Regions from separate parts of the Pantoea sp. X-Soil-ISGK-355 genome, predicted to be linked through region 2. Evidence: riboswitches for the same ligand, from Rfam matches in the RefSeq annotation. Region 2 holds a riboswitch; the other holds the start of a gene.
What was found. Region 2 has a riboswitch for fluoride ahead of crcB (fluoride efflux transporter CrcB). Riboswitches for the same ligand answer to the same signal wherever they lie in the genome.

Region 1 (14,580 bases), on a different replicon from region 2:
ACACAAAACATGATGTTTTAAATGTACTAAGTACATGCTGGAACTTCGCAGGACTTATGTATACAGCAGCAACTGAAAAGAAACCGGGCCGGCTTATTGCCTTAACTGTTTTGGCTGTAGTTATGTTGGCTGTGATAATCTTTGCGAAACCAATACTTATCACATTCTTATCAAAATGGTTTATCGGTACCTGGGGGTTACCATTAACCGTTAGTAAGGTGGCTGCGAGTTGTGCAGGGAAAGCAATCACTACACAACTCGGCAATGTATTGAAATACTGGGTACTTAAAATCGATAAGTAAGTATGCAAATGGTTATTAGTACTTGTTCTCCGGCGGCCACCGGGAACAAGTACATATAGTAACCATACTGATTAGCGAAAGCAAGCCCGGTATAGTTACCCGATGAAATGTTCATATTAATGGGTGACTGAAAAATAAGGTACTTTACAGCACTATTCATGTGTAACATGAATAGTGCTTTGTCGTGCAAGCGTGCATAATTCATGTGACACATGAATAAGGAAACCGCCATGCGTATCTCTGAACTTCAGAGAAAAGTGCTTCTGGTCCTCTCTGAACTTGAAACCCGGGGTCATAATTCTCCACTGCCTGTCATGCAGCTGCTGAAACTGCTCAACTCCGCATCCAGCAAAGACATTTATGACACTAATCTGCGCACATCACTGCATACGCTGCACCGGCATGGTCTGGTTGAGAAATACCGAAACCCGTCCCTGAACCTGGCATTTACTCTGACCGAAAACGGCCGCCGGAAAGCCGCCACGATCCGCTACGAAATGGTGTTATAAAACGCTGATAAATCATTTAAGGAAAACCGTGAACCTTTTTCATTACACTGACCTCAATGCCGTTCACTCAATACTGGATACGCATAAAATCCGGCTGACAGACATCCGTTTTCTGAATGATAAAACAGAATACTTGCAGGGGCTAAAAATCCTCCAGGAAGCCTCGCTTGAGACATTTACACAGCATTCAATGTATGAATATGATAAAGAGTTTATGAGTGTCATACAAAACTGGTTCAAGGATGCTTTTGAAGAACTATTAAATTTTGAAAATGCCAGCGAAATGTTTTATGTGGCGTCATTTAGCCGTTCATCTGATACTCTAAGTCAATGGCGAAGTTATGGAATGTTTGCCATCGAATTTGATTATTTGAAACTAAGGCAACTTGTTAGTTCATTAAAAGTCAAATCATGGGCTTCAGAGAAAAAGTTTTTACAAATTGAATTTATCCAATGTCATTATGTGTGCACTAAAGAAGGCGCTATAGAAAGAGCACTTGAATTATTACATTCAAACCTGATTAGTGGATTACGTCTCTTTTGGCAGGTTAATGAGCCCTTGGATGCAAATCTGCATCTCTACGATGAATTAAAAGAGATATTAAGTATGCTGGCTACAACTTTTAAGCATCCATCCTTTATTGAGGAGCAGGAAGAAAGACTGGTTATCAGCGAGGAGATAGTCTCAGATAGAATCCGATTCCGTGTTAAAAATAATATTCTGATTCCTTTTTACGAACTTGATATATCACCCGAAGTCATTTCAGGCGTAAAGATAGGCCCCGTAGAAAATCAAATAATCACAGAACAATCTCTGGATATATTTAACAAGCATAGAGCAAAAAAATTGGACGATGAGAAATACTGGTTTGACATTAGAAAATCTGACATTCCCTACAGGGAATTATAGTTACTGATAAAACCTGCTTCTCAAAAGGAAAAGGAGAACGATATGTCCATGAAACTTATCAAAAAGAAGGCTCCTCGTGGTGCCTTGAAACGCTGGCTATCTGATGATGAAGAGACCGCAGTTAAGAACTTCTTTGGCCGCAAGCAGGTATGCAGCGCGCATGAACGTGCACTGGCGGAGAACGTGATTCATGAAATGCGCCAGAAAGAACTCTGGCTGCATTGCAGCTGCGTGGGGGGCGATACGCCAGCACTGAACAATGCCAAGCTGAGGTATGAAACCCAAACGTTGTTTCTGTCCGGGTTTGGTCATAGTCATGATCAATCCTGTCCCATGCATAGGGTCTTTAAGGGTGACGAGGATACTACCGGTTCAGGAACCCGTAAAAACGCTGGGAGTAAGCGATTAAACTATCGTGAGTTTTTACCCAAAGATGAGTCAGAGACGACCATTAAGGCGCCAGGCAGCACAGGATTTACTGGTCAGGATAGAACCAGGCGAAAACGCCGGCCACGAGTTGCACGTTTGCTTCTGACGCTAATTGAAGATGCCGGGCTGAATACTTTCAGCCCGATCAGCCCGCTGCCTAATCAGGCACCCAGAACATGGCTTGCCGCTCTCGCAGCCTCGGCAGATGCTCAGGAATTTGTGCGCGGGCGCAGGCTTTCGGAAATCGTACGGTTTCAGCCGACCATGGGCGAACTTGCCCAGGAAAAATTAATGCTTGAACTGGAACGTACGGATGCCAACTGGCCGGCAGGAAAAGCCCGGGTGTTTTATCAGATATTTATGTCGGAGCTGGTCAGCCGTGAACATGTTACGTTCACCTGGAAAGATGGGGAACGCAGGTTTTCTCCGGAGAAGGGTGTCAGCATCAATGGGGAATCACAGGAAGGCGTGAGGCCGCCTTACTGGGTCATACTGGCCTTCAAACGCTCAGCTGAAGGTAGCGTGATATGCAGCGAAGGGTATGCGCACGCGCTATTCAGACGTAACTGTCCCGTCCCGGTAGACAGTGACCTTGAGAGGCAGACGATGAAAGGTATTGCTGAAGTGGCCAGCTGGCTTAAAGGCGGAGCAGACGTACTCACCCTCATTAAACCCCTGTTTGATATTGAGGTAGAGGTGGAGGGGGAGAAAGGCTTTGTGCTGCCGGATTTTATTCTTCAGGCCAAAATGCCGGATGGCCGGGAACATGCCGTAGTGGTAGAGACGATGGGATACACCGATGATGAGTACTGCGAACGTAAAGCCGAACAGCATAAAGGGATGCGCACACTGGGAACTCTTCAGACGGATCCCCCACGCTGGCCACATGAAGTCACTAAGCCCTTTACCAACCATCTTTATGGTGTAATCAAAAATCTATAAAGATTAACCGGGTGCTCTTCTTGCGGCTGTAACAGGCCGCAACTGACCCTTAATGAGTTTTGCGCGTTGGACAAAGTGCATGACCAAGCATACATAGTCCCGCAACATACAGGCTGACAATCACTATGACGCCTTGTAGGTCCATTAAATCACTGTTTTCCATCCAAGCCCAAAACGTATGAGAGAGATTTGCTATCGAAATATCCAGTTCAGTTTTCATAGATTCTATGCTCTTAAATTATAATTATTGACTTTGTCAAAGCTCTAAATAAAACCCCGCAATATTAAACCTGAAGCGCCATTCATGATCTTTTCACTCCTCTTTAATATACAAACAAAAAATCATTCCTAGCATATAAAGCCGAATTTATTTACTGAATAACAGTTAATTAAAACAGGAAAAATCAAGCCATTCACTTTTATTTTTCCCTTACAAATAATATACTATACCCTTTCTTTTTCCTTACATAGTGCGCTTCATGCCAAATAAAATCCTCACAGATACCTATCGTAAAGACATTGATGGCCTCAGAGCATTAGCTGTCGTTCTTGTCATTCTTTTCCATGCCGGAATTAGTCAGATAGCATCCGGATTTATAGGGGTCGATATTTTCTTTGCGATTTCTGGTTTTTTGATAACAGGAATCATTGTAAAACAAAGAGAGAAGGGTATCTTCAGTCTGGCGAACTTCTTCGTGCACCGTCTCTGGCGTATACAGCCTGCTTTTATCATGATGTCCCTGGCTACGCTTATAGCAACGTTTTATTTGTATCTGCCTGATGATTTTCTGGCATACCTGCACAGTAGTTACTACAACGCTTTACTGCTTTCAAATCAGTTCTTTGCACGTCAGAGTGCTGCGTATGCTTCTCCTGCAGCCGATCTGTTCCCTTTACTCCATACCTGGTCTCTGGCAATTGAGTGGCAGTGGTATCTGTTTCTCCCGCTGAGCATTTTACTGTCAGGTGCCATCTTACGTCTTAAGTCGATTCAGAAGGTGATCAGTAACCCGGCAAATGCACTTGCTGCAATCTGGCTTATCCTAACGCCGCTGGCAGCTGCTCTGGCGCTGATTATGGCCAGCCGGGAGGCCGATGCAGCTTATTACTCACTGCTTACCCGTATATTCGAATTCATGGTGGGGGGGACTGCATTTTTTCTGACGCGCTACGTTCGCTCGGTCACTTCAGCTGTCTTAAACAGTACAGGCCTTTTATCGCTTGCCCTGTTGCTTTATATCGCGATTCACCCTGACGTTATCGGGTTCTATCCAAACCTCTATGCATTGCTGGGTGTCACTGCTTCAGCCTTACTCATGTTTACCGGAACGTACAGGAACAGCATTGCATCTAAGTTACTAAGCCTTTCACCCGTCGCATTCACGGGCAGGATATCTTATTCGTTATATCTCTGGCACTGGCCCGTTCTGGCCATAACCCGTTACCTGGGTTACAACCTGGCTGGCTCCACGCTTCTTTTATGCCTGATTCTGACGGTACTGCTATCGCTGATTAGTTATTACCTCGTGGAACAGCCATGCCGACGGTTGCGCTGGTCTCTGAAATATACGATTCCCCTGCTAATCATCGTCCCAATCGTTATCTTCAACGCTGCGTTCAAATATGCTGAGAACCGTGACGGCATGCCTGAACGATTCGGCGCTACATACGACCAAGTGGCTCACAATATTAGTGCCGGGTTAGCTCAGGCCGGACACCGACCGGGCTGTCTGGATGGATCTCAGAATGCGGAAAAATGCATGTTCGGGGACCTTAAAGGTCAGAAAACAGCCCTGCTGATCGGCGATTCTCACTCAAACCACTTCTGGGGGTTCTTCGATGTGCTCGCGCAGGACGCTCAAATCCGCATGACTGCGTTAAGTACAGCGCTGTGTTTAGCACTCCCGGATACATACCTCTATGACTGGTGGTCATTCCGGAACCAGACGTTTGATAAGTGTCATGAAAATACCGCTAAATATTATGAATTAATCGCTAAAAATCACTATGACTACGTCCTTCTGGGTCAGGTATGGGAGTGGTATGTAAGCGGACCACACCTCATCAATAATCCTGGCGATGAACGCTCCGATGCACTTACTAAGGATCGCTTTAATAAAGCCATACGGCAGTCCCTGAATGCAATAGTCTCATCAGGAGCACGTCCGGTGATTATAAGGACCGTAGCCCCTATGCCCGTCAACTATCAGAAATGTATTCGTCATCATGTCATCTTCAGGGAGCCCTATCGCCAGAGTGAGTGTGATAACCAGAACCCGCAGAGCCCTGAAAATGAATGGACGCTGCCGCTCTTTGACCAGCTGCAGAAAGAGTTCCCAACACTGATTGTCATAGACCCTAAGAAAGTCCAGTGCGAAAACGGCTATTGCATTACTGCACTTGACGGTACTCCGGTCTATCGTGACGTTGGTCATCTGAATGATTTTGCGTCCTATAAATTTGGGCAGGAGTATTTGCGGAAATTTGGTAATCCGCTCAAATAAAAAAGGCTCTCAGATACTAATGCCGGTCACTTAAAGTGGTCGGCATTGTTTTTAAAGGAGTATTTTGTTTTTTTGCCTGACTCCTGTTTCATATTTTCTTTCCCGCCTAGTGCTAGTCATGTAGCAGCCCCATTGTCAGAAGCCCTGGCCACACAGCGTCACGCTATTATCCGGTGCATGCTCTGCAAACCATCCGCCCAAGCGCTTTTCACTGACGCCGTAGTGTCCCTTACACTGGCACGCTGCAGATGACTGCTCTGTTCCATCAGACATACCATCCGCAACTGCGGTTAGCAGTGTTCGCCATGCTTATTACCGGCTTTACATAAGGCTTCGCATTTTTCGGCGTATCTTTTTTGCTAAACTGCATATCATTTGCTAGACATTTCCTTTTTATAGGCGAAAATACATAAGTTTTTTTTACCAATAAAGGAAAGGAAATGACTAATGTATTGGTTCCACCGGTACGAAAACAACCAGCTATGTTCCACAAATGGATTTGTCTGTCCTTAGGCGTCCAGCTGGTTATTGCCATAGCCGCTGTTTGGTTTGCTTACAAAGTTCGCTCAGGAAGATTCTCAGCTGATACTGAGGTGCCACCGTTGGTGGAGTGGCTACTGTATAACGCAATTGATATAACAAGCGGCATTATCTTTGCAGTTATATTCTTTTTAATTCTTATTCCAATCGCAATCTTATTCCGTAAGAAAAAAATCAGCCTAAGAGGCAAAGTATGCACTGAATTTTTACTATCTTTATTATTTTCTTTTGTGGTTGGTAGCAAACTCTGGGCTTACGGCACGTTCCTGGTAATTTTTAATATTCTGCCTCAATCGGTTCCATTTATTCATAAACCGGAAGTCCCATGGTTGCTCGCACTCGGTTCTGGATTAACTGCGATATTTTTCAACTATATATATTCATACTCTGCTTTCAGAGCAACACAGTAATAAAGCTGCACTCCGGCGCTCATGCAGAACCGGTCAGCAATATCCATCAGGTTGAAGATATGTGACAGCGGCTTATTGTTTAAAAAAGCCATGCCCATAATCAGCCATACAATAAACTCAAGGGGAGAGTTGAGGCTTACGCAGCTTCAAGATATCGTTGAGAGAAAAGGCATGCTGAATAAGTTCAGGAGAAAAAAGATCAGTAAGGCAGTGCACTTAGCCGGGTGAGGTAAGATTGATAGTGCTCCGGGCCTGTGACAGTCCTATTTAAAAGGGTTCCATAATGAACATGGAACCCTTTTGCATCAGCCACCGGATCGGTCAACCGATCCTTAAGCTATCGGCATTACTCTAAGAAGCCTTTTTATTCCCTTACCAAGTATGAAAATAATTATTTTACTAATGGAACATCCTTTAACCGTGTAGTGTAGCGCGGCGACAACATTTCACGCTTCATCTGCCATAAACTGTCGCGTTCTCCCTGCCCCGCGAAAAAGACCTTTCCTTTCCCGGATCGATTGATACCGTCCAGCGCTGCCATCAGCGCATCAGCGTTCGCGCGTGGCTGCTGCTCGCTGAACATGTCGAACTGAGCCACACCTGATTTATAGAAATCACCCAACATGACGCCGGCTTTAGCGTACCGGAATCCATCACGCCAGATGGTGCTGACTCCGCGAAGCGCTGACTCAATAATGTCGCGCGTATCGTTCGTCGGATAATCGCAGATGCGCGAAGCGGTATTCGAATATTGCGGTTCATTTCCATGGCGAGCGGTGGCGATGAAGACACTGATATGCCGGCAGCGTGAATTCTGCTCCCTGAGTTTCTCCGCCGCACGTGTGGCATACAGTACGATTGCCTGCTGCATGTCTTCCAGTTTTGTGACTCTTTCGCCAAATGATCGTGAGTTTAGGATGTGCTGCTTTGGCGCCGGGGCATCTTCAAGTGCAATGCAGGACTCACCATTAAGCTCGCGAGTAGTACGCTCAACGATAACGTCAAAATTTTTCCGTATCATGCTGATATTGCTGTCAGCCAGCTGCAGAGCAGTGGTGATCCCCAGCTGGTACATGCGCTTAGTAATGCGCGGCCCAATACCCCAGATATCACTGACGTCGGTCAGGTGGAGTAGTTTTCGCTGGCGGGTCCGGCTGGACAGGTCTACCACACCCTTTGTCTGCGTCCACTTCTTCGAGGCATGATTAGCCAGTTTGGCCAGCGTTTTCGTTGGGCCGAATCCTACGCCGATAATCAGTCCGGTTTCCCGCCGGATACGCTCGCGCATCTCCTGTCCGAACTTTTCAAACGGGATGAGACTGCCAATCCCGGTGACGTCCAAGAAAGATTCATCAATGGAATAGACTTCCTGTCCCGCGGCCATTTCGCCCAGGATGGCCATCATGCGGCTGCTCATATCGCCATTTATGTGGAATGCAATTTAAACAAAAAAAATGAGCAACTATTCCTCATGGACTGAAATCCAGAGCCCCACTTATTCAGCCTTAAATTGCTGCAGTTTACCTCCGCTCAGAGCATAAAGAAGTGAACTGGTAAGACATAGCCGGAAAATCGATTTCCCTGAGAGGGGGTTATCTGCCACGCTTCTTCTGAAGCCCTTAAGCGGGCAATGAGTCTTATCCCTTACCACCCCCTATGCAGGAAAAATGATGATAAAAAAATACAGGATCCCGGGACTGACCGCGGTGGCGCTTCTTCTCATCAGCACCCTCGCCGGTGCCGCAGAGGCGCGCTGGACGTTTGACGGCGATATCCACAACAATTCTCTTGCTGTCAGTCCCGATGAAAAAACGGCGGTGGCCTCCTACAGTGAGCGCCCTGACGTGGTGGTTTACGACCTGGTTAACGGCAAAGTCAGAAAGGTGCTGAAGGGATACGTCACGCCCCGCAATGCGCTTTTCTCCCCCGACGGGAAGGCTGTATATCTTTCAGACAGCAGCCTCGGCGTGGTCAGAAAAATCAGCACCGGGACGCTTGACGTGGAGACCACGCTGCCGCTGGGGGCCGGGGCATTCGGTACAGCCATCAGCCGTGACGGTCAGCGTCTGTATGTGAATAACGAAGCCGCCAGCACACTCTCGGTGTATGACCTGACCCACAACCGGCCCGTTTCGGTTGTGACGGGTTTTGCTCAGCCCCGTCAGGGCATCAAAATCAGCCCGGACGGCAAAACCGTCTACGTCACCAACTTTAAGGGCGATAAAATCACCCTCGTTGACGCCGTAACGGGTGAGATTCGCGGCGAGATAACCGGCTTCAGCAAGCTGCGCGCCATTTCTGTCAGCGCCGACGGCCGCACGCTTTACGCGGCTAACAGCGGGAGCAACACCATCGCAGTGGTTGACACGCAGAAGCGCGCCATTACGGCAACCATTCCCGTGGGGCAGGACCCTTACGGTGCCGCCCTGACACCGGATAACCGCTATGTTTACAGCGGCAACCTGGGTGACAACAGCCTCTCCGTTATTGATACCGCCGCCGGTAAGGTGGTCGCCACTGTTACCGGACTGGATGCGCCCCGTCAGGCCATCGTTTTCAGTAAAGACAGTGCCCGCGCGTGGGTGCTGAATAAAGACCTCAGTATTTCGGTGGTTGACCTGAAACAGAACCGCGTCACGGCCACGATTAAAAGCCCGCCGAAGGCCTGATTCAGTCCCTCCCTCACTCCGGTGCAGTAACAGTCTTTCGCAGGGTGAGGGAGGATAAACCACTTTTACAGATTTATTTTAGCTGAATAACCTGTTTTAAAGATTTACGTCTGCATGCCTATACTGTTTCTGTTTACACAGGAGATCCCGGCATGAACGATAAAATATTTACCCTGCATAACGGAGCACGCCCGCTGAGCGCGCTGAGCAGCCCGAAAGAGGCCATACGTCAGTTCACGCCAAACTGGTTCGCCGCCACCATGGGAACCGGTATCCTGTCGCTGTCTCTGGCGCAGTTCCCCTGGCCGGTTCCGGGATTGCGCCTCGTCGCGGAAGGGCTGTGGATGTTTAACATCCTGCTGTTCAGCGTTTTTGCCGTGATGTATCTGGCCCGCTGGGTCATGTACTTCGGTGAGGCAAAGCGCATCTTCGGCCATTCAACCGTGTCCATGTTCTTCGGCACCATCCCGATGGGCATGGCGACCATCATCAACGGCCTGCTGGCGTTCGGTCTTCCCCGGTGGGGCGCAGACGTCATTCCGGTGGCGCACGCCCTGTGGTGGCTGGACGTGGCGATGTCGCTGCTGTGCGGCGTGTGTATTCCTTACATGATGTTTACCCGGCAGCAGCACAGCATTGACCAGATGACGGCCGTCTGGTTACTGCCGGTTGTGGCTGCCGAGGTCGCGGCGGTCAGCGGCGGCCTGCTGGCGCCGCACATTGCCGACACCCACGCGCAGCTCGGCATCATTATTACCAGCTACGTGCTGTGGGCTTACTCCGTACCGGTGGCGCTGAGCATCCTTGCCATCCTGCTGCTGCGTATGGCCCTGCACAAGCTGCCGCACGAAAGCATGGCAGCCTCAAGCTGGCTGGCCCTGGGGCCGATTGGCACCGGTTCGCTCGGTATGCTGGTCATCGGCGGCGATGCGCCCGGGGTGTTTGCCGCGGCGGGCATGCCGGAAATCGCTCACATCGCGCAGGGCGTGGGGTTCGTTGCCGGCATTCTCTTCTGGGGCTGCGGCCTGTGGTGGATGCTGCTGGCCACGCTGATAACCGTGCGATACTTTCGTGAAGGCATTCCGTTCAACCTGGGATGGTGGGGCTTTACCTTCCCGCTGGGCGTGTACACCGTCGCCACGCTGAAGCTGTCCACCCTCGTTGACCTGGCGTTCTTTAAAGGCTTCGGCGCGCTTCTTGTCGTCATGCTGGCCGCCATGTGGCTGCTGGTCGCGGTGAAGACGGTGCGCGGGGCATGGAGCGGGAAACTCTTTGTTTCCCCCTGCCTGGCAGGCCTGGACCGGAAGCCGTGAGTGAAACCTGCACGTCGCTGCTGGACCCGTTTTTACGCGAGGAACGCCTCGCGGCAGTCACCGCGCCGCACGTGGCCGCGCTGAATCGCTGGGTCAGCGGGCAGCGTCAGGCCGGCGTGGAACTGCCGTGGTTTGATCCGGCCGACGGCGGGACCGGGGCCGGACTGCTTGTCCTGCTGCAGTCGCCGGCGCGCAGCAGCCCGTCACCCCGGTTTGTGTCGCGGGATAACCCGGGGCCGGCCCAGCAGAATCTGGGGCGGTTTCTGGCGGAGGCCGGTATTGCGCGCCGGGACAGCGTGCTGTGGAATACGGTGCCCTGGGTCAGTGACGGGCCGCAGAAACGGCCCTCAGCGGCGGACATCCGCAGCGGCTGCGCCTGGCTTGAGGGCGTGCTGGCGTATCTGCCCGCGCTGCGCGTGGTGGTGCTGGCCGGTGCCGTAGCGGCGCAGGCCCGCGGGACGGTCAGCTGCCTTCGCCCCGGCGTCACGGTGCTGACTATGCCTCACCCCAGCCCGCTGTCGCTTTGCACAAGCCCGGCAGTGCCGGAAAACATCCGCCAGGTGCTCCGCGAGGCACGCACTGCGCTGGCGGGCTGAGAGCGCCGCCGGAATAATACTGACAGGTTTTGCAACCGGCTCTATACTCACAGTACAGGGTGATGGCGTTCCACCCTTCCCAACCGCTCCGTTCAGGAGCTGATGACGCCTGATGTGACTCTTGATTTTCAGGAGGTGCGTCAGGCCGTCCTTACTTTCCTCCCGGCCTGCGTACTTCCCTCTATGGGGAGAGACCTGTGATACACGTTTTTGGCCACATTAATCCTGACAGCGACGCCATCTGCACGACCGTCGTCACCGCACACTGGCTGACCGGGCGCGGAATGGATGCCCGCGCATGGCGTCTCGGCGAGGCTAACCGGGAAACCCGCTTTATCTTTGACGCCGCCGGCCTCACGCTGCCGCCGCTGCTCGCTTTTCCGCTAAAGGATGAACGGGTCTGGCTGGTCGATTTCACCGAACCGGCACAGGGGCCTGACGACCTGCTCCGGAGCAACGTCGTGGGCATCACTGACCACCACCGGCTGGGCGGGCTGATAACGCAACTGCCGCCGGAGGTACATATTCGCCCGGTTGGCAGCAGCGCCACGCTGCTCTGGCTGCTGATGGACGCAGAAGCGCGCCGCATGCTGCCCCCGACGCTCGCCGTGCTTCTGCTGGGCGCACTCCTGAGTGATACCGTGAATCTTCGCTCGCCGACCACCACCGAAGACGATATCCGTTCGGCGACCGAACTGGGCGCACTGTCTGGCGTAAACCGCAGAGCCTTCGCCCGTGACCTCCTCACCGCAAAAACAGACGTCAGCGGCCTCAGCGCACAGCAGCTGCTGGACAGGGACCTCAAGGCCTTCGTCATTGCCGGCACCGACGTGCGCATAGCCCAGATTGAGGTCAGCTCACCGTCACAGGTTGCCCCCGTGATGAACGACCTGCTCGCAGCACTGGCGTATCTGGCAGACCAGTCGGGAGCTGGCCTGGCGGTGCTGATGCTGACCGACATTCGTACCGGGTTCTCAACGCTTTACTTCGCCGGGCGGGAGAGCGTTAACGTCGCCTCCTGCTCCGTACCGGGCATGCTCAGCCGCAAAAAGCAGCTTCTGCCGTGGCTTGAGTCCCGCCTTAACCAGAACGGAGGTTCATTATGACCTGCTACACCCACGCACTGATACTTGTGAACGATAAAAACGACGGCACTCTTCTGCTGAAACGGGCGGTCGCGCTGGCGCAGCCGCTCGGCATGAAAATCACCCTGGCGCACATCAGCGACGACTACCGGGAGATGAACTACGTGTCTGACAGCCTGATGGACGACGTCGTGTCGGAGGAGGTGCTGAAAGGCAAAGCGTTTATGAGTGAGCTGGCGGCCTCCGTGCCTGAGACGGTAGACACGCGGGAGCTGGTGACCATGCGCCGCGTTGAGGACGTGGAGAAGTGCATCGCGGAGCTGGGCGTGGACCTCGTGCTTGCCGGGCACCGAAACCGCTTTATGGGAATGCTCACCTCCCGCTCGGCGGACTACATCAACCACCTTACGGTGGATGTGCTTATCACTCACCTGACTGACTGAACCGGGAGAAACACCATGCGCTTTACACTGGATAACGTAACCGCCCGTGAAATTCTTGACTCGCGCGGCAACCCCACCGTTGAAGTTGAAGCCCGGACTACGGACGGGATGATGGCGCGCGCCTCGGTGCCTTCCGGGGCCAGTACCGGCTCGCGCGAGGCCGCAGAGCGCCGCGACGGTGACGCACACCGTTTTGGCGGTAAAGGCGTGCTGGATGCCGTCAGGGCGGTTAATACGGAAATCTGCCAGGCCGTGCGCGGCAGCGACGTGCGCGAACAGCGTCAGCTGGACAACATCATGCTGGCGCTGGACGGCACGGAGAACAAGAGTCGCCTGGGTGCCAATGCCATTCTGGGCGTGTCGCTGGCGGTGGCCCGGCTGGCGGCACAGGCCTCCCACGAGCCGCTGTGGCGCTACCTGGGTGGCCTGCAGGCGAACCTGCTGCCCGTGCCGTGCATGAACATTATCAACGGCGGCGTGCACGCCCGCGGTCAGGGCGCGGACTTTCAGGAGTTCATGATAGCCCCGCACGGCGCACCCACGCTGCGCGAGGCCGTACGTCAGGGCAGCGAGGTCTACCAGGCGCTGCGCCAGATCCTGCTGGACAACAACCTGTCGGCGGCAGTGGGCGACGAAGGCGGTTTTGCGCCCGCCGTGTCGTCAAACCGCGACCCGCTGGCGTTTATCGTACAGGCCATTGAGAAAGCCGGATACCGGCCCGGAGAAGACATCAGCATCTGCATGGACCCTGCCTCAAGTGAGTTTTTCGCAGACGGCAAATATCATCTGCGCACCGAGGGCAGCGCGCTGAGCGCGGCGGAAATGACGGCATACTACGGCGAGCTGATGGACCAGTTTCCCGTCATCCTGCTGGAAGACGGCCTGGCCGAGGACGACTGGGCGGGCTGGAAGCATTTGCACCGGCAGCTTGCGGGCAGGGCCGAACTGGTTGGTGACGACCTGTTTGTCACCAACGTGAAGTATATCCAGCGCGGCATTGACGAAAACCTCGCCAGCGCCGCACTGATTAAACTCAATCAGATAGGCTCGCTCAGCGAAACGCTGGACGCCGTGGCGCTCTGCCAGCGGCACGGCTGGGGCGCGTTCATGTCCCACCGCAGCGGGGAAACCACGGACACGTTCCTTGCCGACCTGACGGTGGCCCTGCGCGCGGGACACCTGAAAACCGGCGCGCCGTGCCGCGGCGAACGCGTGGAAAAGTACAACCAGCTGATGCGCATTGAGCAGGCGCTGGGTGACGATGCGCACTACGCGGGGCTTCATGCGTTTGTGCGCCGCACGTAGCACATCCGCCGGACGGTCCCCGTCCGGCACAGAAGGAATGCCTGTGGCCTCTGCAACGCTGATCCTTTTGCGTCACGGCGAAAGCCAGTGGAACCGGGAAAACCGTTTTACCGGATGGACAGACGTGCCGCTGACGGTCAGGGGGCGGCAGGAGGCCGACCGGGCCGGTGACGCGTTGCGGGCAGCGGGCCTGATGCCCGACCGGGTCTTCACCTCGGTGATGACACGCTGCGTTCACACGGTCTGGCGGGTGCTGGACCGTCTTGACCGCAGCTGGACGCCCGTGGAAAAGAGCTGGCGACTGAATGAGCGCCACTACGGGGCGCTGCAGGGGCTGAACAAGGACGACGCTGCCCGGATAATGGGGGAAGAGACTGTCCGGCTCTGGCGCAAAAGCTTCAGCGGCATTCCGCCCGCGGACGCGGAGGCTCCGGCGCAGCTGCGTCGGGATCTGCGCTACCGCCGCGTTGCGCTGGCCGACCTGCCTGCAACGGAAAGCCTGGAAATGACGCTGCGCCGCGTCATGCCGTACTGGCAGCATGCTGTGGTACCGCAGTTACGCTGCGGAAGTTCCGTTCTGGTTGTGGCGCACGGCAACACGCTGCGCGCCCTGACCGCCTTCC
Region 2 (14,580 bases):
TGCGGCTGATGTTGAACATCTCCGCCAGCGCGGCCTGTGGCGGCAATGGTGAACAGATATGACGCTGAGCAATGCTCTCCAGCATCTGGTTGATCACATTCTGACGCAAATTCTGGCTGCGACTCATCTCACTCTCCGGTTTTTTATGCATTAAAAACCATTCAAAGCCCAAAAAAATCGCCGTACTTCACACTTCCCGCAAACGAACGCCGCGCCGCAAGCAGGATTCGCCATAACTGCCAGCAGGACAACCGGAGAATCACCATGACAACAATGAAAGCACTGGTCATCGCTGAACCACGTAAGATGGTTTGGGCCACTCGCGACACCCCAACGCCTGCCGCTGGCGAGGCGCTGATAAAAATACTGACTGCCGGGATCTGCGGCACTGACATTCACGCCTGGTCCGGCAATCAGCCGTTCTTCAGTTATCCACGGGTGCTGGGCCATGAAATCTGTGCTGAAGTAATGGCGCTGGGCAGTGGCGCGGAAGGCTTTCAGCCCGGCCAGCGGGTGGCGCTCATGCCCTACATCTCCTGCCTGCAGTGCGACGCCTGCCAGAGCGGCAAGACCAACTGCTGTGAGCAGATCTCAGTCATTGGTGTGCATCAGGATGGCGGTTTCTGTGACTACCTGAGCGTGCCGGTCAGCACCCTGCTGGCGGTGGATGAGGTGGCACCGGAAGCGGCCGCGCTGATTGAGCCGTTTGCCATCAGTGCCCATGCGGTGCGGCGTGCCGGTATTGTGGCGGATGAGCAGGTGCTGGTGGTGGGCGCCGGACCGATTGGGCTGGGTGTTGCCGCCATTGCCGCCGCCAGCGGCGCGCAGGTGGTGGTGGCGGATACCAGCGAATTCCGTCGCCAGCATGTTGCGGACCAGCTCGGGCTGGCGACACTGAATCCGGCTGATGAGGCCTTCGATAGTGCGTTGCGCGAGCAGTTTGGTAGCCGTCTGGCGCTGAAAGTGATCGACGCCACCGGCAGCCCGGCGGCGATGAACAATGCGGTCAACCTGATGCGGCACGGCGGCACGATTGTCTATGTCGGTCTGCACAAAGGCGATCTGGTCATCCCGGACAGTGAATTCCATAAAAAAGAGGCCACGCTGATGGGCAGCCGCAACGCCACCCGCGAAGATTTTGATCGGGTGCGTGCGTTAATGGCCAGCGGCCAGCTGCGCGCCGACATGATGCTGAATCACCATCTGGCTTTCTCCACGCTGGATGAAACCTTTGAGGCGCAGGTCATCAACAACCGCGAACTGATCAAAGGCGTCATTCACTTCGATCGGTAACCGGATTCAGGGCGCGGTGAGGGTCTCAAAGAAGTGCGCCCGCACCGCGTCGGCATCCACGCCGAGCGCAATACGCTGGGCGGGCAGACCGGCAAACGGATCGGCTCGTGATGCGAGCGCGCTCAGTTTACGCACCGTCTGACCGCAGGCGATGCCCTCAGTGATCACCCGCAGCGGGCTTTCAGTGAGCGTAAAGGCCTGTGGCAGCGTCAGCCACGCCACCGCCAGAGTGTCGTGCAGCGCCATACCCTCGAATCCCTCTTTCTCCAGACTGTAAGCCAGGTAAGGGCGACAGATAGCGCTCAGCACCGGCTGATTCAGACGCTGCACCTCATCGCCGCTGATCAGCACTTTGTGCGTGACATCCAGCGGGATCACCACCACGTTCAGCGCAGAGGCGAGTACCTGATCGGCGGCGTGCGGATCTTTCCAGATATTGAATTCACTGAAGGGCGTCACGTTGCCGCTGTGGCCGTCGGTGCCAAACGCACCGCCCATAATCACCAGCTCTTTCACCAGCGGAATAATATCCGGTGCCTGATTAATGGCCGTGGCGATATTGGTCAGTGGGCCAATCGCCACCAGGGTGATCTGATGCGGCTGCGCCCGCACGCTGTCGATAATAAACTGCACCGCGCCCGGTGCCTGATCGCTAAAAGCATTATCAAACGCATCGCCCAGCCCATCTTCACCGTGCAGCCTGGCGGGCGCAGAGGCGGCCAGCGCCAGCGGCCGTGAACAGCCGCGATAGACCGCCGCGCTGATCGCCATTTTGTCGCAGAATAGACGGGCATTTTTCACCGCCTGACCCACCGCCACGTTGCCAGATACGGTGGTAATCCCCAGTAAATGCTGCGTCCGCGCCGCATAAGCCAGCGCAAAGGCGTCATCCACGCCGATATCAGTATCAAAAATCAGGGTACGCATAGGCTCTCCGCAACAGGCTGTAAACCTTCAGCATTACCCCGGCAATAGCAACATCGTCAAGTGATTCAGCCGCCCTGCGCGCACTATTGCCAGCCTGAAACGGGCGTCGTATTATCACCGGCTCAAGGTGATGGCGTGCCACCTTTCCCAACCGCCGGTGGGCTTAACACCGGCTGATGACGCCTGACACTCAATCCTTTCGCGGGAGCTGAGGTGTCAGGCGCAGTTTATCTCTGCCTCTCTCCCCAGCCCCGCATTACTCTGTAACCAGGAGCAAGACATGTTTAAACCGTTACTGGCTGTGATGATCGGCGGCTCTGCCGGCTGCGTACTGCGCTGGCTGTTCGCGATGCGTTTTAATGCACTCTTTCCCAACCTGCCGCCCGGCACGCTGCTGGTGAATCTGATCGGCGGTCTGGTAATCGGCGGGGCGATGGCCTGGTTTGTTCGCCATCCCGACATTGACCCGATCTGGAAACTGCTGATCGTCACCGGACTCTGCGGCGGGCTGACGACCTTCTCCTCTTTCACCGCGGAGTTAATGGGGTTGCTACAATCAGGGAAGTATTTCTGGGCGATGGCCAGCGCGCTGGTGCATGTGATTGGCTCGCTGCTGATGGCGTTTGCCGGTTTCGCACTGGTCACGCTGCTGGGCTGACCCGGTGCGCGTCATACCGCTTAAGGGATACTGATTTCGGGCGTGTGCGCCGTGGATTGGATAATGCGCGGCGCTGACGCTGAACCTCACCGATTATTCCGGACGATTAAGGAGCCGAGCAATGCGAACCAACCCCACATTCCTTAACCTGGTGTTGTTAAACGGTGAACCCGGCCAGAAGCTGCAGGCGGCGCGTGACGCCGGTTTCGATCAGGTGGAGATCTGGCGCGAGGATGTCGACGCATATGAAGGCGGTGCGGCAGCACTGGCTGAAATCAGTGCACGACAGGGACCTGGCTTTACCAATCTGCAGGTGCTGCGTGATTTCACCGGCGCACCCAGTGCGTTGCGATCTCAGAAGCGCGAAGAGCTGCGTCAGTTTATACAGATTGCCCAGGCGCTGGGCTGTGACACCCTCCAGGCACCGGCCAGCACCCGTGAGGATTGCTGTGCCGATCAGATTGATGATGACCTGCGCTGGATGGCCTCGGAAGCTGCGCGCTACAACATGCGCATTATGTATGAGCCGATGGCCTGGTGCAGCGTAGATAACACGCTGCCGCTGGCGTGGCAGCGATTGCAGCGACTCGATCAGCCCAATATCGGGCTGGTGATCGATCTGTTCCACATCTGCGCGCTGGGCGGTGACGCCTCCCATCTGGACGGCATTCCTGCCGATCGCATCTATGAAGTACAGCTGTGTGATATGGCCGCCGTTCCCGCACAGGATAAGCAGAGCCTGATGGCGATGGCAAAGCATCAGCGTCTGCTGCCCGGCGATGGCATTATCGATGTTGAACGCTTTGTCGATAAGCTCAAAAGCGCGGGCTATCAGGGGCCGGTGGGAATCGAAGTCTTTAATGATGCGCTGAAACGCCTGCCGCCCGACGTGGCTGCCCGCCATGCCTGGCAGGCGTTAACGCGCTGCTGGGGTTAATCCTGTAAGCACTGCCCAATAAACGCGGCGGCGTGCATGGCACCCTGAGCGGAAATGGTGTGGCCGGTGGCGGGTTCAAAGCGCGCGTCGACCGGCACTGCCGCGGCTCGCAGCCGGGCCGCCGCAGATTCGCTCTCCTGCCATGGGATGACTTCATCGGCCTGACCATGGATCAGCAACGCGGGCACATGAGCCTGCGGGGTTAGTTCACCGTCAACCGCCAGACGACCAGAAAAGGCGACCACGCCCGCCAGCGGATAACGGCCAGACGCCAGCGCATCCAGCGCCATGATCGACCCCTGAGAGAAGCCCACCAGCACCACATCCTGCCAGCGGTCGGCAAAGCCGTGCTGCGCGACGATGTCGCTGAGGGTCGTATCAAACGCGGCCCGTGCCGCCCGAACCCGACCAGGCCGGTTCTCTGGCGTCACGTCTGCCAGGCTGAACCACTGCCAGCCAAAACCGGCGGGAAAACGTTCAGGCGCATTGGGCGAGGCAAAAACCACATCCGGCAACAGCGTCGCCCAGTGACGGCCAATCGGTGCCAGATCGTCGCCGTTACTGCCCACGCCATGCAGAAAAATCACCAGTGCTTTTGCCATCATTGCTCCTTTTATAAACCGTATTCACTCAGATCAGGCCCGGCCGGAACAATGCCATTCGGGTTCAGCGCCTTGATCGAGTAGTAACCCTGTTTGATATGGTCAATGTTGACCGTTTCACGTATGCCAGAGACCGACAACATGCTCTTAAGATAGCGATTCAGCAGCGTATAGTCGCGGATCCGGCGCAGGTTGCATTTGAACAGGCCATGGTAGGCGACGTCAAAGCGAATCAGGGTCACAAACAGCCGGATGTCGGTTTCCGTCAGCCGTTCACCCAGCAGGAAAGTACGACCATCGCTGAGCAGCGCCTCCAGTTCATCGAGCTGGCTGAAAATGTCATTAAACGCCTGCTGATAGCTGACGGAGGTGGTGGCGAAACCCGCGCGATAAACACCGTTATTCAGACGCGGATAGAGGCTCTCATTCAGCGCATCAATCTCCGCACGCAGCGCAGCGGGATAAAGGTCGATGCGGTTATCGGCCAGATCGCCGAAGCCGCTGTTAAACATACGCACAATGTCCGCAGACTCGTTGCTGACGATGGTAGCGGTTTTTTTGTCCCACAACACCGGCACGGTGGCCCGGCCCGTGTAGTCGGGCGCGACGCGGGTATAGATTTCATGCAGATACTGCGCGTTATTCAGCGGGTCCTGCTGTGCGCCGGGTAAATTGCCAAAGCGCCAGCCCTGAGCACCGAGCTGCGGTTCAACCACCGTCACGCTAATCAGCGACTCCAGCCCTTTGAGCTTGCGGGCAATTAACGCGCGCGACGCCCACGGACAGATCAGCGCCACATAGAGGTGGTAGCGATCGGGTTCGGCGGCGAATGCCGTGGAGCCATCGCTGCTGATAAAGCCCCGGAAACCCGACGTCTGACGGACAAACCCGCCCTGTTTATCGGTAGCCTGCACCGGATGCCAGTCACTACTCCATTTACCTTCTACTAACATTGCGCGACTCCTCTCTGTTTTGAGAAGCAGCTTAACTGATGACTAAACAGGTGATAATCCGGTTGTAAAGACAATCATTTCTTCCATTATGGACGGAATCAGGCGGGCGGGAAGCGGGTAAAGTGAGTGACCAGGAAGTCGATGAGCAGGCGCGCGCGATGCGCCAGATGACGGGCGGGCGGATAAACCGCAAACAGGCCCAGCGGCGGCGTGTCGAAGTTATCCAGCAGCCGGACAACATCGCCCAGTTGCAGCGCGGGAGCGGCGATGAAACCGGGCAGACGCGCAATACCTAATCCGGCGACGGCCGCCTGCAGACAGGCTTCGGTGTTGGCAAAGCGCAGACGGCCACGGACCGGCACGGTGACGATCTCACCATCATCGCCGGCAAACGGCCAGTGCCAGGGATCGCGGAAATTGGTGTCGATAATGCACTGGTGCTGCGCCATTTCCCGCCAGTGCTGTGGCGTACCGAACTGCTCAAGATAGATCGGTGACGCAGCAATGCGAACATGCACTTCGCCCAGCTTACGCGCGACCAGACTGCTGTCGCTGAGGTTACCGATGCGGATCGCCATATCAAATCCCTCATCGACGATGTTAACGGCCCGGTCTGAAAAACTGACATCCAGTTCAATCAGCGGATAGCGCCGGGCAAACGCCACCAGTACCTGAGAGAGCACCGCCGTGCCAAAGGAGCCCGGCGCGCTGATTTTCAGCCGGCCGGTAGGGGTGGTGGCGCTTTCCCGCACGCTGGCATCCAGCGTCTCAAATGCATCGAGCAGGTTTTTAACCCGCTCGTAATAGCTGCGGCCAACGTCGGTGGGCGAGAGGGCGCGCGTACTGCGCTTAAACAGCTGGACGCCGAGCTGATGCTCCAGCTTTGAAACCAGTTTAGAAGCCTGACTGCTGCTGGTACCGAGGCGCAACGCCGCTGCCGAAAAGCTGCCGGTTTCCAGCACCGTGACAAACATCCGGTCACAATCGAGTCGATCCATGGCGAAGTCCTGAAAGGGTAAAGTCGCAGTATAGAAGCTGCGGCCAGGCGTTGCAGCCTTCACATTGCGTGCCTTAACCCTTTCGCTGGCGGGGAAAACCTGCTTGACTGACGCTCTGCCCGACGTTCTCTGGAGTAATTCATGTCGCTGATTCACCTGACGTCACTGGCGGCGATCCCGGCCGCCGAGTGGGATGCGCTGTTGCCTGATGACCAGCCGTTTTTGCGCCACGCTTTTCTGCTCACTTTAGAAGAGAGTGGCAGCGTGCGGTTTGAGGCGGGCTGGCAGCCTGATCACATGCTGTGGCGGGAAAAGGGCGTGACCCGCGCCGCGCTGCCGGGCTACCAGAAATATCATTCACAGGGCGAGTATGTCTTTGATCACGCCTGGGCGGATGCCAGCCAGCGCGCCGGGATCCGCTATTACCCGAAATGGCTGGGGGCGATTCCCTTCAGCCCGGTCAGCGGCGCGCGCCTGCTGGGTGACACATCCGCTGCGACGCAGCTGCTGTCGGCTCTGCCGGAGAGCCTGTTGCAGCACGGCTTAAGCGGTGCACACATCAACTTTACCGATGCGCAGGCTAACCAGCTGCTGGCCGATCAGCCCGACTGGCTCTCCCGGCTCGGCTGTCAGTATCACTGGCATAACTGTGGCTACCGCGATTTTCAGGATTTCCTGGATACGCTGATGTCGCGCAAGCGCAAACAGCTGCGTAAAGAGCGTGAGCAGGTGGCGCAAAGCGGCTTTGAGTTTGACCGCTACCTGGGCTACCAGCTGCGCGAAGATCAGTGGGATTTTGTCTATACCTGTTACGCCAACACCTACGCGGTGCGCGGCCAGCGGCCCTACCTGACGCGCAACTTCTTCAGCCTGCTGGCGGAGCGGATGCCGCAGAATATTGTGGTGGTGATCGCCCGCTTACAGCAGCAACCGGCGGCGATGGCCTTTTATCTGCGTGACAGCAACACGCTCTATGGCCGCTACTGGGGTTGTCTGGCGGAGTTTGACCGGCTGCACTTCGAAACCTGTTTCTATCAGGGGATGGATTTAGCGATTGATGAAGGGCTGACGCGGTTTGATGCAGGCGCGCAGGGCGAGCACAAGCTGGTGCGCGGCTTTGAGCCGCAGATTACCCACTCCTGGCACTATCTGCTGCATCCCGGCCTGCGCGATGCCGTGGCAGATTTTCTGGTGCAGGAGCGGGAAGGCGTGCGCGGCTGGGCGGAAGAAGCACGCGACGCCTTACCCTATCGACGCGGCGATTAATCGACGCCGACAAAACCCCCGGTCTGATGCTGCCAGAGCCGGGCATAGAGACCGTTTTGCGCCAGCAGCTCGTGATGGCTGCCCATCTCGGCAATGCCGCCTTTATCCAGCACCACCAGCCGATCCATCTTCGCGATGGTCGACAGGCGGTGCGCGATGGCGATAACGGTTTTACCCTGCATCAGTGACTCCAGGCTCTCCTGAATCGCCGCTTCCACTTCAGAGTCGAGCGCCGAGGTGGCCTCATCCATGATCAGAATCGGCGCATCCTTCAGCAGCACGCGGGCTATCGCCACACGCTGACGCTGACCGCCCGACAGTTTCACGCCGCGCTCGCCCACATGCGCGTCCAGCCCGGTGCGGCCCAGTGAGTCAGAGAGCAGCGGGATAAACTCATCGGCGCGGGCGCGGTGAATCGCAAGCTGCAGCTCCTCTTCGCTGGCGTCGGGACGACCATAGAGCAGGTTTTCACGGATTGAGCGGTGCAGCAGCGAGGTGTCCTGGGTGATCATGCCAATCTGGCTGCGCAGGCTCTCCTGCGTCACGGCGGCGATATCCTGATCGTCGATCACAATCCGCCCCGCGTTCAGGTCATAGAGGCGCAGCAGCAGGTTCACCAGCGTCGATTTACCGGCGCCCGAGGGACCAATCAGCCCAATCTTCTCGCCAGGTTTGATGTCGAGGTTAAAGCCGTTAATCACCTGACGGCCACCGCCATAATCGAAGCGCACATCCTCAAAACGGATGTTGCCGCGCGTCACCTTAAGCTGCTTCGCCTGCGGCGCATCCTGCACGCTCAGCGGCTGCGCGATGGTTTTCAGGCCATCCTGTACCGTACCAATATTTTCGAAGATGCCGTTGACCACCCACATGATCCAGCCGGACATATTCACCAGGCGGATGACCAGACCTGTCGCCAGCGCAATCGCCCCGACGCTAATCAGCGACTGGCTCCATAACCACAGCGCCAGCCCGGAGGTCGAGACAATCAGCAGGCCATTCAGCGCCGACAGGGTCAGATCCATGCTGGTGACCATGCGGCCGGCGTTCTGGGTTTTTTCGGTCTGCTCCTGAATCGCCTCACGCGCATACTGCCGTTCCAGATCGCTGTGGGCGAACAGCTTGATGGTGGCGATGTTGGTGTAGCCGTCAACAATGGTGCCCATCAGCTTTGAGCGTGCTTCCGAGGAGACCACCGAACGTGCTTTGACGCGCGGCACAAAGAAACGCAGCGAGGCGCTGTAGGCCACCATCCAGATAATCAGCGGGATCATCAGCCGCCAGTCGGCACCGGCAAACAGCACCAGCGAGGTTACCGCGTAGATCAGTACGTGCCAGATGGCATCCACCAACTGCACCGCGGAATCGCGCAGAGAACTGCCGGTCAGCATAATGCGCTGGGCGATGCGACCCGCGAAATCGTTCTGGAAGAAATTGAGGCTCTGGCGCAGCACGTAGTTGTGATTCTGCCAGCGGATCATGCTGGTCATGCTCGGGCTGATGCTCTGATGCACCAGCATGTCGTGCAGGGCGATAAAAATCGGCCGCAGGATCAGCGCCACCGCCACCATCCACAGCAGTATCGGCCAGTTATCCCGAAACAGGCTTGCGGGCGTGGAGTGATTGACCATGTCGATAATGCGGCTCAGATAGCTGAACAGCGACACTTCAATCAGGGCTGACGCCAGTCCCACTACCAGCAGTGCCGCGAAACTCGGCCAGACCTGCCGCAGATAATAGAGGTAAAACGACCAGACCGTTGAGGGGGGCGAGTCGGTGGGCGCGTCATGAAATATATTGATAAAACGCTCAAAACGGCGATACAACATAGCGATACTCTTTCCGTCCGGTAAAGAGCTACAGCTTAGTGCATGAACCCCGTTCGGCTAAAAGGAGAAAATATGGAAATCATTATTCGGGCACGGGAACCGCAGGATGCCGCCGCCTATCAGCGACTCTACAGTCATCCCGATGTCTATCCCTGGACGCTGCAGCTACCGTTTCCCAGCGTCGCCACCTGGGAGAAAAAAATCGCCAGAATGGATGCCGAGGGATTTATCGCCTTTGTCGCGGAGATCGAGGGCGTGCTGGCCGGTGAGCTGACGCTGTTTGTGGATAACAAGCCGCGCACCCGCCACTGCATCAGCTTTGGGCTGGGCGTGCATCCCGATTACGCCGGTCGCGGCGTCGGTGAGCGCCTGATCCGCACCGCGCTCGACTATTCCCGTAACTGGCTGGGGATTACGCGTATGGCGCTGGAGGTGTTTCACGACAATGAACGGGCGTTGCGGCTCTATGAGCGGCTGGGCTTTGAGCGTGAAGGGGTGATGCGCCAGGCCGCCCTGCGCGACGGTCAGCTGCGCGATGTGGTGATGATGGCGAAGCTGCTGCACGAGAAGTGATAACCGGAGCGGCAGCGCTGCCGCTCCGCTTTTCATTACGGATTTTTATTGCTGTAGTGCTGCATGTTCTGCTGCGTTACCAGTTCAAACGGAATCCACTGGTGGGAATCGACTTTTTCCCCTTTGATCATCTGCTGCGCCACCTCGACCGATTTTTTGCCCTGACCCACGGCATCCTGGAACACGGTGACGGCCAGTTTGCCGCTTGCCAGGGCTTTCAGGCCATCCGGCGTGGCATCAATGCCGCCCACCAAAATGGTCTTCTTCGGCTTCGCCTGCGCAATCGCCATTGTCGCGCCAATCGCCATTTCGTCATTGTTGGCGGCGACAATATCGATCTCTTCGCCGTTCGACAGCCAGCTGAGCATTAAATCCATGCCCTCATTACGCGAATAGTTGGCGGTCTGCTTCAGCACCACTTTCATGTCGGGATACTTTGCCACCACCTGCTCCACATCTTTGGTGCGCTGCAGCGCACCCGCATCGCTGAGGTTACCGATGATAATGGCGACCTTGCCACGATAACCCGCCTGCTTCGCCAGCGCTTCCATCTGCAACGTACCCGACTCGCGTTCGTCAGAGCCGACAAATACCACGCCTGGCGGCAGGGTTTTATCGCCCGGTGTGCGGTTAACGTAGACCAGCGGAATGTGAGCCTGCTGCGCCAGCCTGGTCAGGGCAGGGGTGCTGGCGGAGTCGACAGGATCGACGATAATCGCGTCTACGCCGGCGCTGATAAAGCTCTGCACCTGATCGGTCTGACGACCGACGTCGCCGCGCGCATCTTCGAACTGCGCATCCAGCTGACGCGCTTTCGCCTCTTTTTCAATCGACTGGCGAATAATGGTCAGGAAGTTCTGGTCGAAAAAAGCCATCGAGACGCCAATCTTCTCTGCCAGCGCCGACGTAGAAAGAGAGAGCAGACAGAGTAATGCCCATGCGCGTGTTTTCATTGCGGACTCCAGAGGTTGCTGTTTGGAATGGATATTTCATTTATTATAAAAATGGATAAAGAGGATCATCTGCAGCTTAGAAATTGCCGTCAGGTTTGACAAGCCGCCTTTTTCACTCTTGCTGGTGTCGCCACACTTTGCTGAAAATTCGTCGCGTCATAGCTGTCAGCGCCGGTTAAAACCCCGATCGGGTGCACACTCTGCGGCAAAGCGCCGCAGCTTTTTGCGCTTTTGTGCAGCGCCGCACGGGCGGTTGTGGCGGTTGCCAGAAAATCGCTGAATCGGACCCGTCGATCTCAACATCCGCACAATGACCCTTAGTTAGCCTCCTATCTATATTTCCAGAAGCGGGAAATCTCAGCGTTATTCCTGAAAAAAACCTTGTGGCACAACCTGCCGCTTTTTAAGGAATTCAGCTCATGCCTAAAGATGTAACGCCTCAACGGACCACCCATGTCCGCATCGGGATCCTCTGCCTGATCCTGTTTCTGTCGGTCGTGGCTTATGCCGACCGTTCGATCCTCTCGATCTCCGGATCGGCGATCAAAGAGGAGTTCGGCCTGTCAGCGATCCAGCTGGGACTGATCCTCTCTGCCTTCAGCTGGGCCTATGTCATCGGTCAGATCCCCGGCGGACTGTTCCTTGACCGCTTCGGAGCCAAAAAAGTGTATGGCGTCACGCTGGCGCTCTGGTCGGTCTCGACGCTGGCGATGGGATTTGTGGGTGAGTTCTCCAGCGGTATGACCGGCGCGCTGATGCTGATGTTTGGTCTGCGCTTTATGCTGGGACTCATTGAGGCACCCAGCTTTCCCGCCAATGCGCGCGTGGTGATTATGTGGTTCCCTGGCGCTGAGCGGGGCCGGGCATCATCGCTGTTCAGTTCGGCGCAATATTTTGCCGTCGCCATCTTCTCACCGCTGTCAGGCTGGCTGGTGTCGCGCTTCGGCTGGGAGTGGCCGTTCTTTGTGCTGGGCGGCATCGGCCTGCTGGCGGTGTTTGTCTGGGCAGCCTGGATGCGCGAGCCGCGCAACCATCCCGGCGTGTCGGAAAGTGAACTGCGCCACATCATTAATGGCGGCGCGATGGTGGATATCGACGCGGCGCAGACCCTGAAGGCCCGACCACCGGTCAGCAAAGCGATGTTCAGAAAGCTGCTCACTAATCGCATGCTCTGGTGCGCCTATCTTGGCCAGTACTGCATCATCGCGCTCAGCTACTTCTTCATTACCTGGTTCCCGATCTATCTGGTGCAGGCGCGCGGCATGAACATTATGGAGGCGGGCTTCGCCACCGTTGCTCCGGCGCTGTTTGGTTTTCTCGGCGGGATCAGCGGCGGTTACCTGTCAGATAAATTAATCGCCCGGGGCTGGAGCGTCTCCTGGGCGCGTAAAACCCCCTATATCGTCGGCATGCTGATGGCGTCGAGCCTGGTGCTGGCGGCGATTATTCCCGGTAACGGCGGCATCATCGCCATTATGTCCTTCGCCTTTTTCGGCAAAGGCATCGCGGCGGGCGCAGGCACCTGGACAGTGATCAGCGACACCGCACCGAAAGAGGCAGTGGGTCTGGCGGGTGCCATTTTTAACGGCATTGGCAACATTGCCGGTTTCACCACGCCGCTACTGTTCGGCATCATCGTCGGGCTGACCGGCAGCTACAGCATCGGTCTGGCGTTTGTGGCGGCACACTGCGTGGTTGCGGCGCTGCTGTTCCTGCTGGTGATGGGACCGATTGAACGCGTGGGCGAAGAGACCGAACGCCCGGCATTCTATAACAATCAGGAGAAAGAAGATGGCATTAAAGCAATGTAAGGTGCTGATCAGAGGGAAATTCCTGCCGCCGCAGCTGATAGAGAACATTGAAAAGACGTTCACCGCGTTCCGGCTGTGGGAGGCGGACGATGAGAGCGCTTTTCTGGCTGAACAGGGTGCTGCCATCGACATACTGGTCACCAGCGGCAACGCGGTAATGGGGGCATCCGCCGCACTGATCGCGGCATTGCCCAACCTCAAAGCGATCTGCAGTAACGGCGTCGGGTATGACAGCATTGATACGGAAGCCGCCCGATCGCGCGGCATTGTGGTGACCAACACGCCGGAGGTGCTCAATGATTGCGTCGCGGATCTGGGCATGGCGCTGCTGCTGGATGTGGCGCGCCGCATCAGTGAGGCCGATCGCTTCACACGCGCCGGGCACTGGACGCAGGGCCGCTTTCCGCTGAGCAGCAAAATCGGCGGCAAGGTGTGCGGTATCGTCGGGCTGGGCAATATCGGCCAGGCGGTAGCCAGGCGCGCGCAGGCGTTTGGTATGCAGATTCACTACTACAACCCGCGTTCACGTCCTGACGTGCCCTATACCCGGCATGAGAGCCTGGTGGCGCTGGCGCAGCAGGCCGATTTTCTGGTGCTCACGCTGCCAGGCGGTGCCGCAACGCGCCATATCATTAACGCAGACGTGCTGCAGGCGCTGGGCCCGCAGGGTTATCTGATTAACATCGCGCGCGGCAGCGTGGTGGATCAGCAGGCGCTGGTGGCGGCGCTGGAAACCGGGCAGATCGCCGGTGCCGGACTGGATGTGTTTGAACAGGAGCCGCATGTCCCTGACGCCCTGCGCCCGCGCGACAATGTGGTGATTACGCCACATATCGCCAGCAGCACCCGCGAAACCATGGCGGCGATGGCTGACCTGGTCTTTGAGAACATGCTGGCGTTTGCCCGTGGCGAGCCGGTGCTGACCCGCGTAGTCTAACGGCAACAATGACTTAACCATGATGGGCAGAGCGTGAGACAGGATGCTTCTCCTCTGACCACTCGCCCGCGCGCCGCCTCCGCACAAAACAGCCTGAAGAATATTTGTCCAGCTGCCGATATCACCTTACCACCCGCTGATCGTAAGGAGTGATAGCGTGATAAAGCTGATTACCATTGATGAACTGCGCCCTGGGATGTTTATCCACAAGCTGGAGGTCTGGTGGATAAAGGACGAGCGCATTCATAATCAGATGCTGATCACCGATCCACGACAAATCGCCACGTTACGCAGTGAAGGGATCCGCCAGCTCTGGATCGACCTCGATCGATCTGTGCAGGCGCCGATCGCCACCTCGATCGCGAAAAGAACCATTGGGCGTACCCCATTTTTTCAGGAACTGGACCAGGCACAGCTGATCTTTCAGCAGGGCAAACCGAAAGTACTGGCGATGTTCAACGAAGCGCGGCTGGGTAACGGCCTGAAGCTTGATTATATGATGGATCTGGTGGATGACATCGCCGGCTCGATCACGCGTGAACCCTCAGCGATGCTCAGCGTGGCGCGGCTGAAAAATCATGATGACTACACCTATCTGCACTCCATGGCGGTCTGCGGGCTGATGATTGCACTGGGTAAAAAACTCGGGCTGGATGAGCAGCAGCTGCGTCGGGTGGGCATGGGCGGTTTACTGCATGATGTCGGCAAAGCCGCTGTGCCGCTGGCGATCCTGAACAAAGCGGGCAAGCTGACGGAAGAGGAGTTCAGGGTGATGCGCGAGCATCCGGTGGTGGGCACGCAGATGCTGATTGAAGCCGACGCCGATGACGATTTGCTCGATAT

Region 1: linked by a shared signal. The riboswitch ahead of AC6I8J_RS22420 (DHHA2 domain-containing protein) and the one ahead of crcB (fluoride efflux transporter CrcB) in region 2 are both predicted to bind fluoride.

The regions. Positions count from the first base shown of each region.
Region 1 is NZ_AP035974.1:87,470-102,049, reverse strand. Features, by position in the region: gene AC6I8J_RS22475 (hypothetical protein) at 1-302, shown strand, start outside; gene AC6I8J_RS22470 (chromosome segregation protein ParM) at 515-811, shown strand; gene AC6I8J_RS22465 (DUF2971 domain-containing protein) at 840-1,721, shown strand; gene AC6I8J_RS22460 (DUF8534 domain-containing protein) at 1,764-3,092, shown strand; gene AC6I8J_RS22455 (acyltransferase family protein) at 3,572-5,596, shown strand; partial or broken gene AC6I8J_RS22450 (IS4 family transposase) at 5,712-5,940, opposite strand; gene AC6I8J_RS22445 (hypothetical protein) at 6,037-6,546, shown strand; gene umuC (translesion error-prone DNA polymerase V subunit UmuC) at 6,938-7,963, opposite strand; gene AC6I8J_RS22435 (YncE family protein) at 8,217-9,215, shown strand; gene AC6I8J_RS22430 (TDT family transporter) at 9,368-10,528, shown strand; gene AC6I8J_RS22425 (uracil-DNA glycosylase family protein) at 10,525-11,124, shown strand; fluoride riboswitch at 11,174-11,243, shown strand; gene AC6I8J_RS22420 (DHHA2 domain-containing protein) at 11,322-12,230, shown strand; gene AC6I8J_RS22415 (universal stress protein) at 12,227-12,652, shown strand; gene eno (phosphopyruvate hydratase) at 12,668-13,957, shown strand; gene AC6I8J_RS22405 (2,3-bisphosphoglycerate-dependent phosphoglycerate mutase) at 14,001-14,580, shown strand, end outside.
Region 2 is NZ_AP035971.1:3,839,951-3,854,530, reverse strand. Features, by position in the region: gene AC6I8J_RS17785 (GntR family transcriptional regulator) at 1-127, opposite strand, end outside; gene AC6I8J_RS17780 (zinc-binding alcohol dehydrogenase family protein) at 265-1,293, shown strand; gene AC6I8J_RS17775 (nucleoside hydrolase) at 1,300-2,220, opposite strand; fluoride riboswitch at 2,338-2,413, shown strand; gene crcB (fluoride efflux transporter CrcB) at 2,501-2,878, shown strand; gene AC6I8J_RS17765 (sugar phosphate isomerase/epimerase family protein) at 3,000-3,815, shown strand; gene AC6I8J_RS17760 (alpha/beta hydrolase) at 3,812-4,417, opposite strand; gene AC6I8J_RS17755 (glutathione S-transferase family protein) at 4,429-5,370, opposite strand; gene AC6I8J_RS17750 (LysR family transcriptional regulator) at 5,469-6,368, opposite strand; gene AC6I8J_RS17745 (GNAT family N-acetyltransferase) at 6,510-7,634, shown strand; gene AC6I8J_RS17740 (ABC transporter ATP-binding protein) at 7,631-9,463, opposite strand; gene AC6I8J_RS17735 (GNAT family N-acetyltransferase) at 9,536-10,036, shown strand; gene AC6I8J_RS17730 (sugar ABC transporter substrate-binding protein) at 10,072-10,989, opposite strand; gene AC6I8J_RS17725 (MFS transporter) at 11,409-12,800, shown strand; gene AC6I8J_RS17720 (2-hydroxyacid dehydrogenase) at 12,781-13,737, shown strand; gene AC6I8J_RS17715 (HD-GYP domain-containing protein) at 13,895-14,580, shown strand, end outside.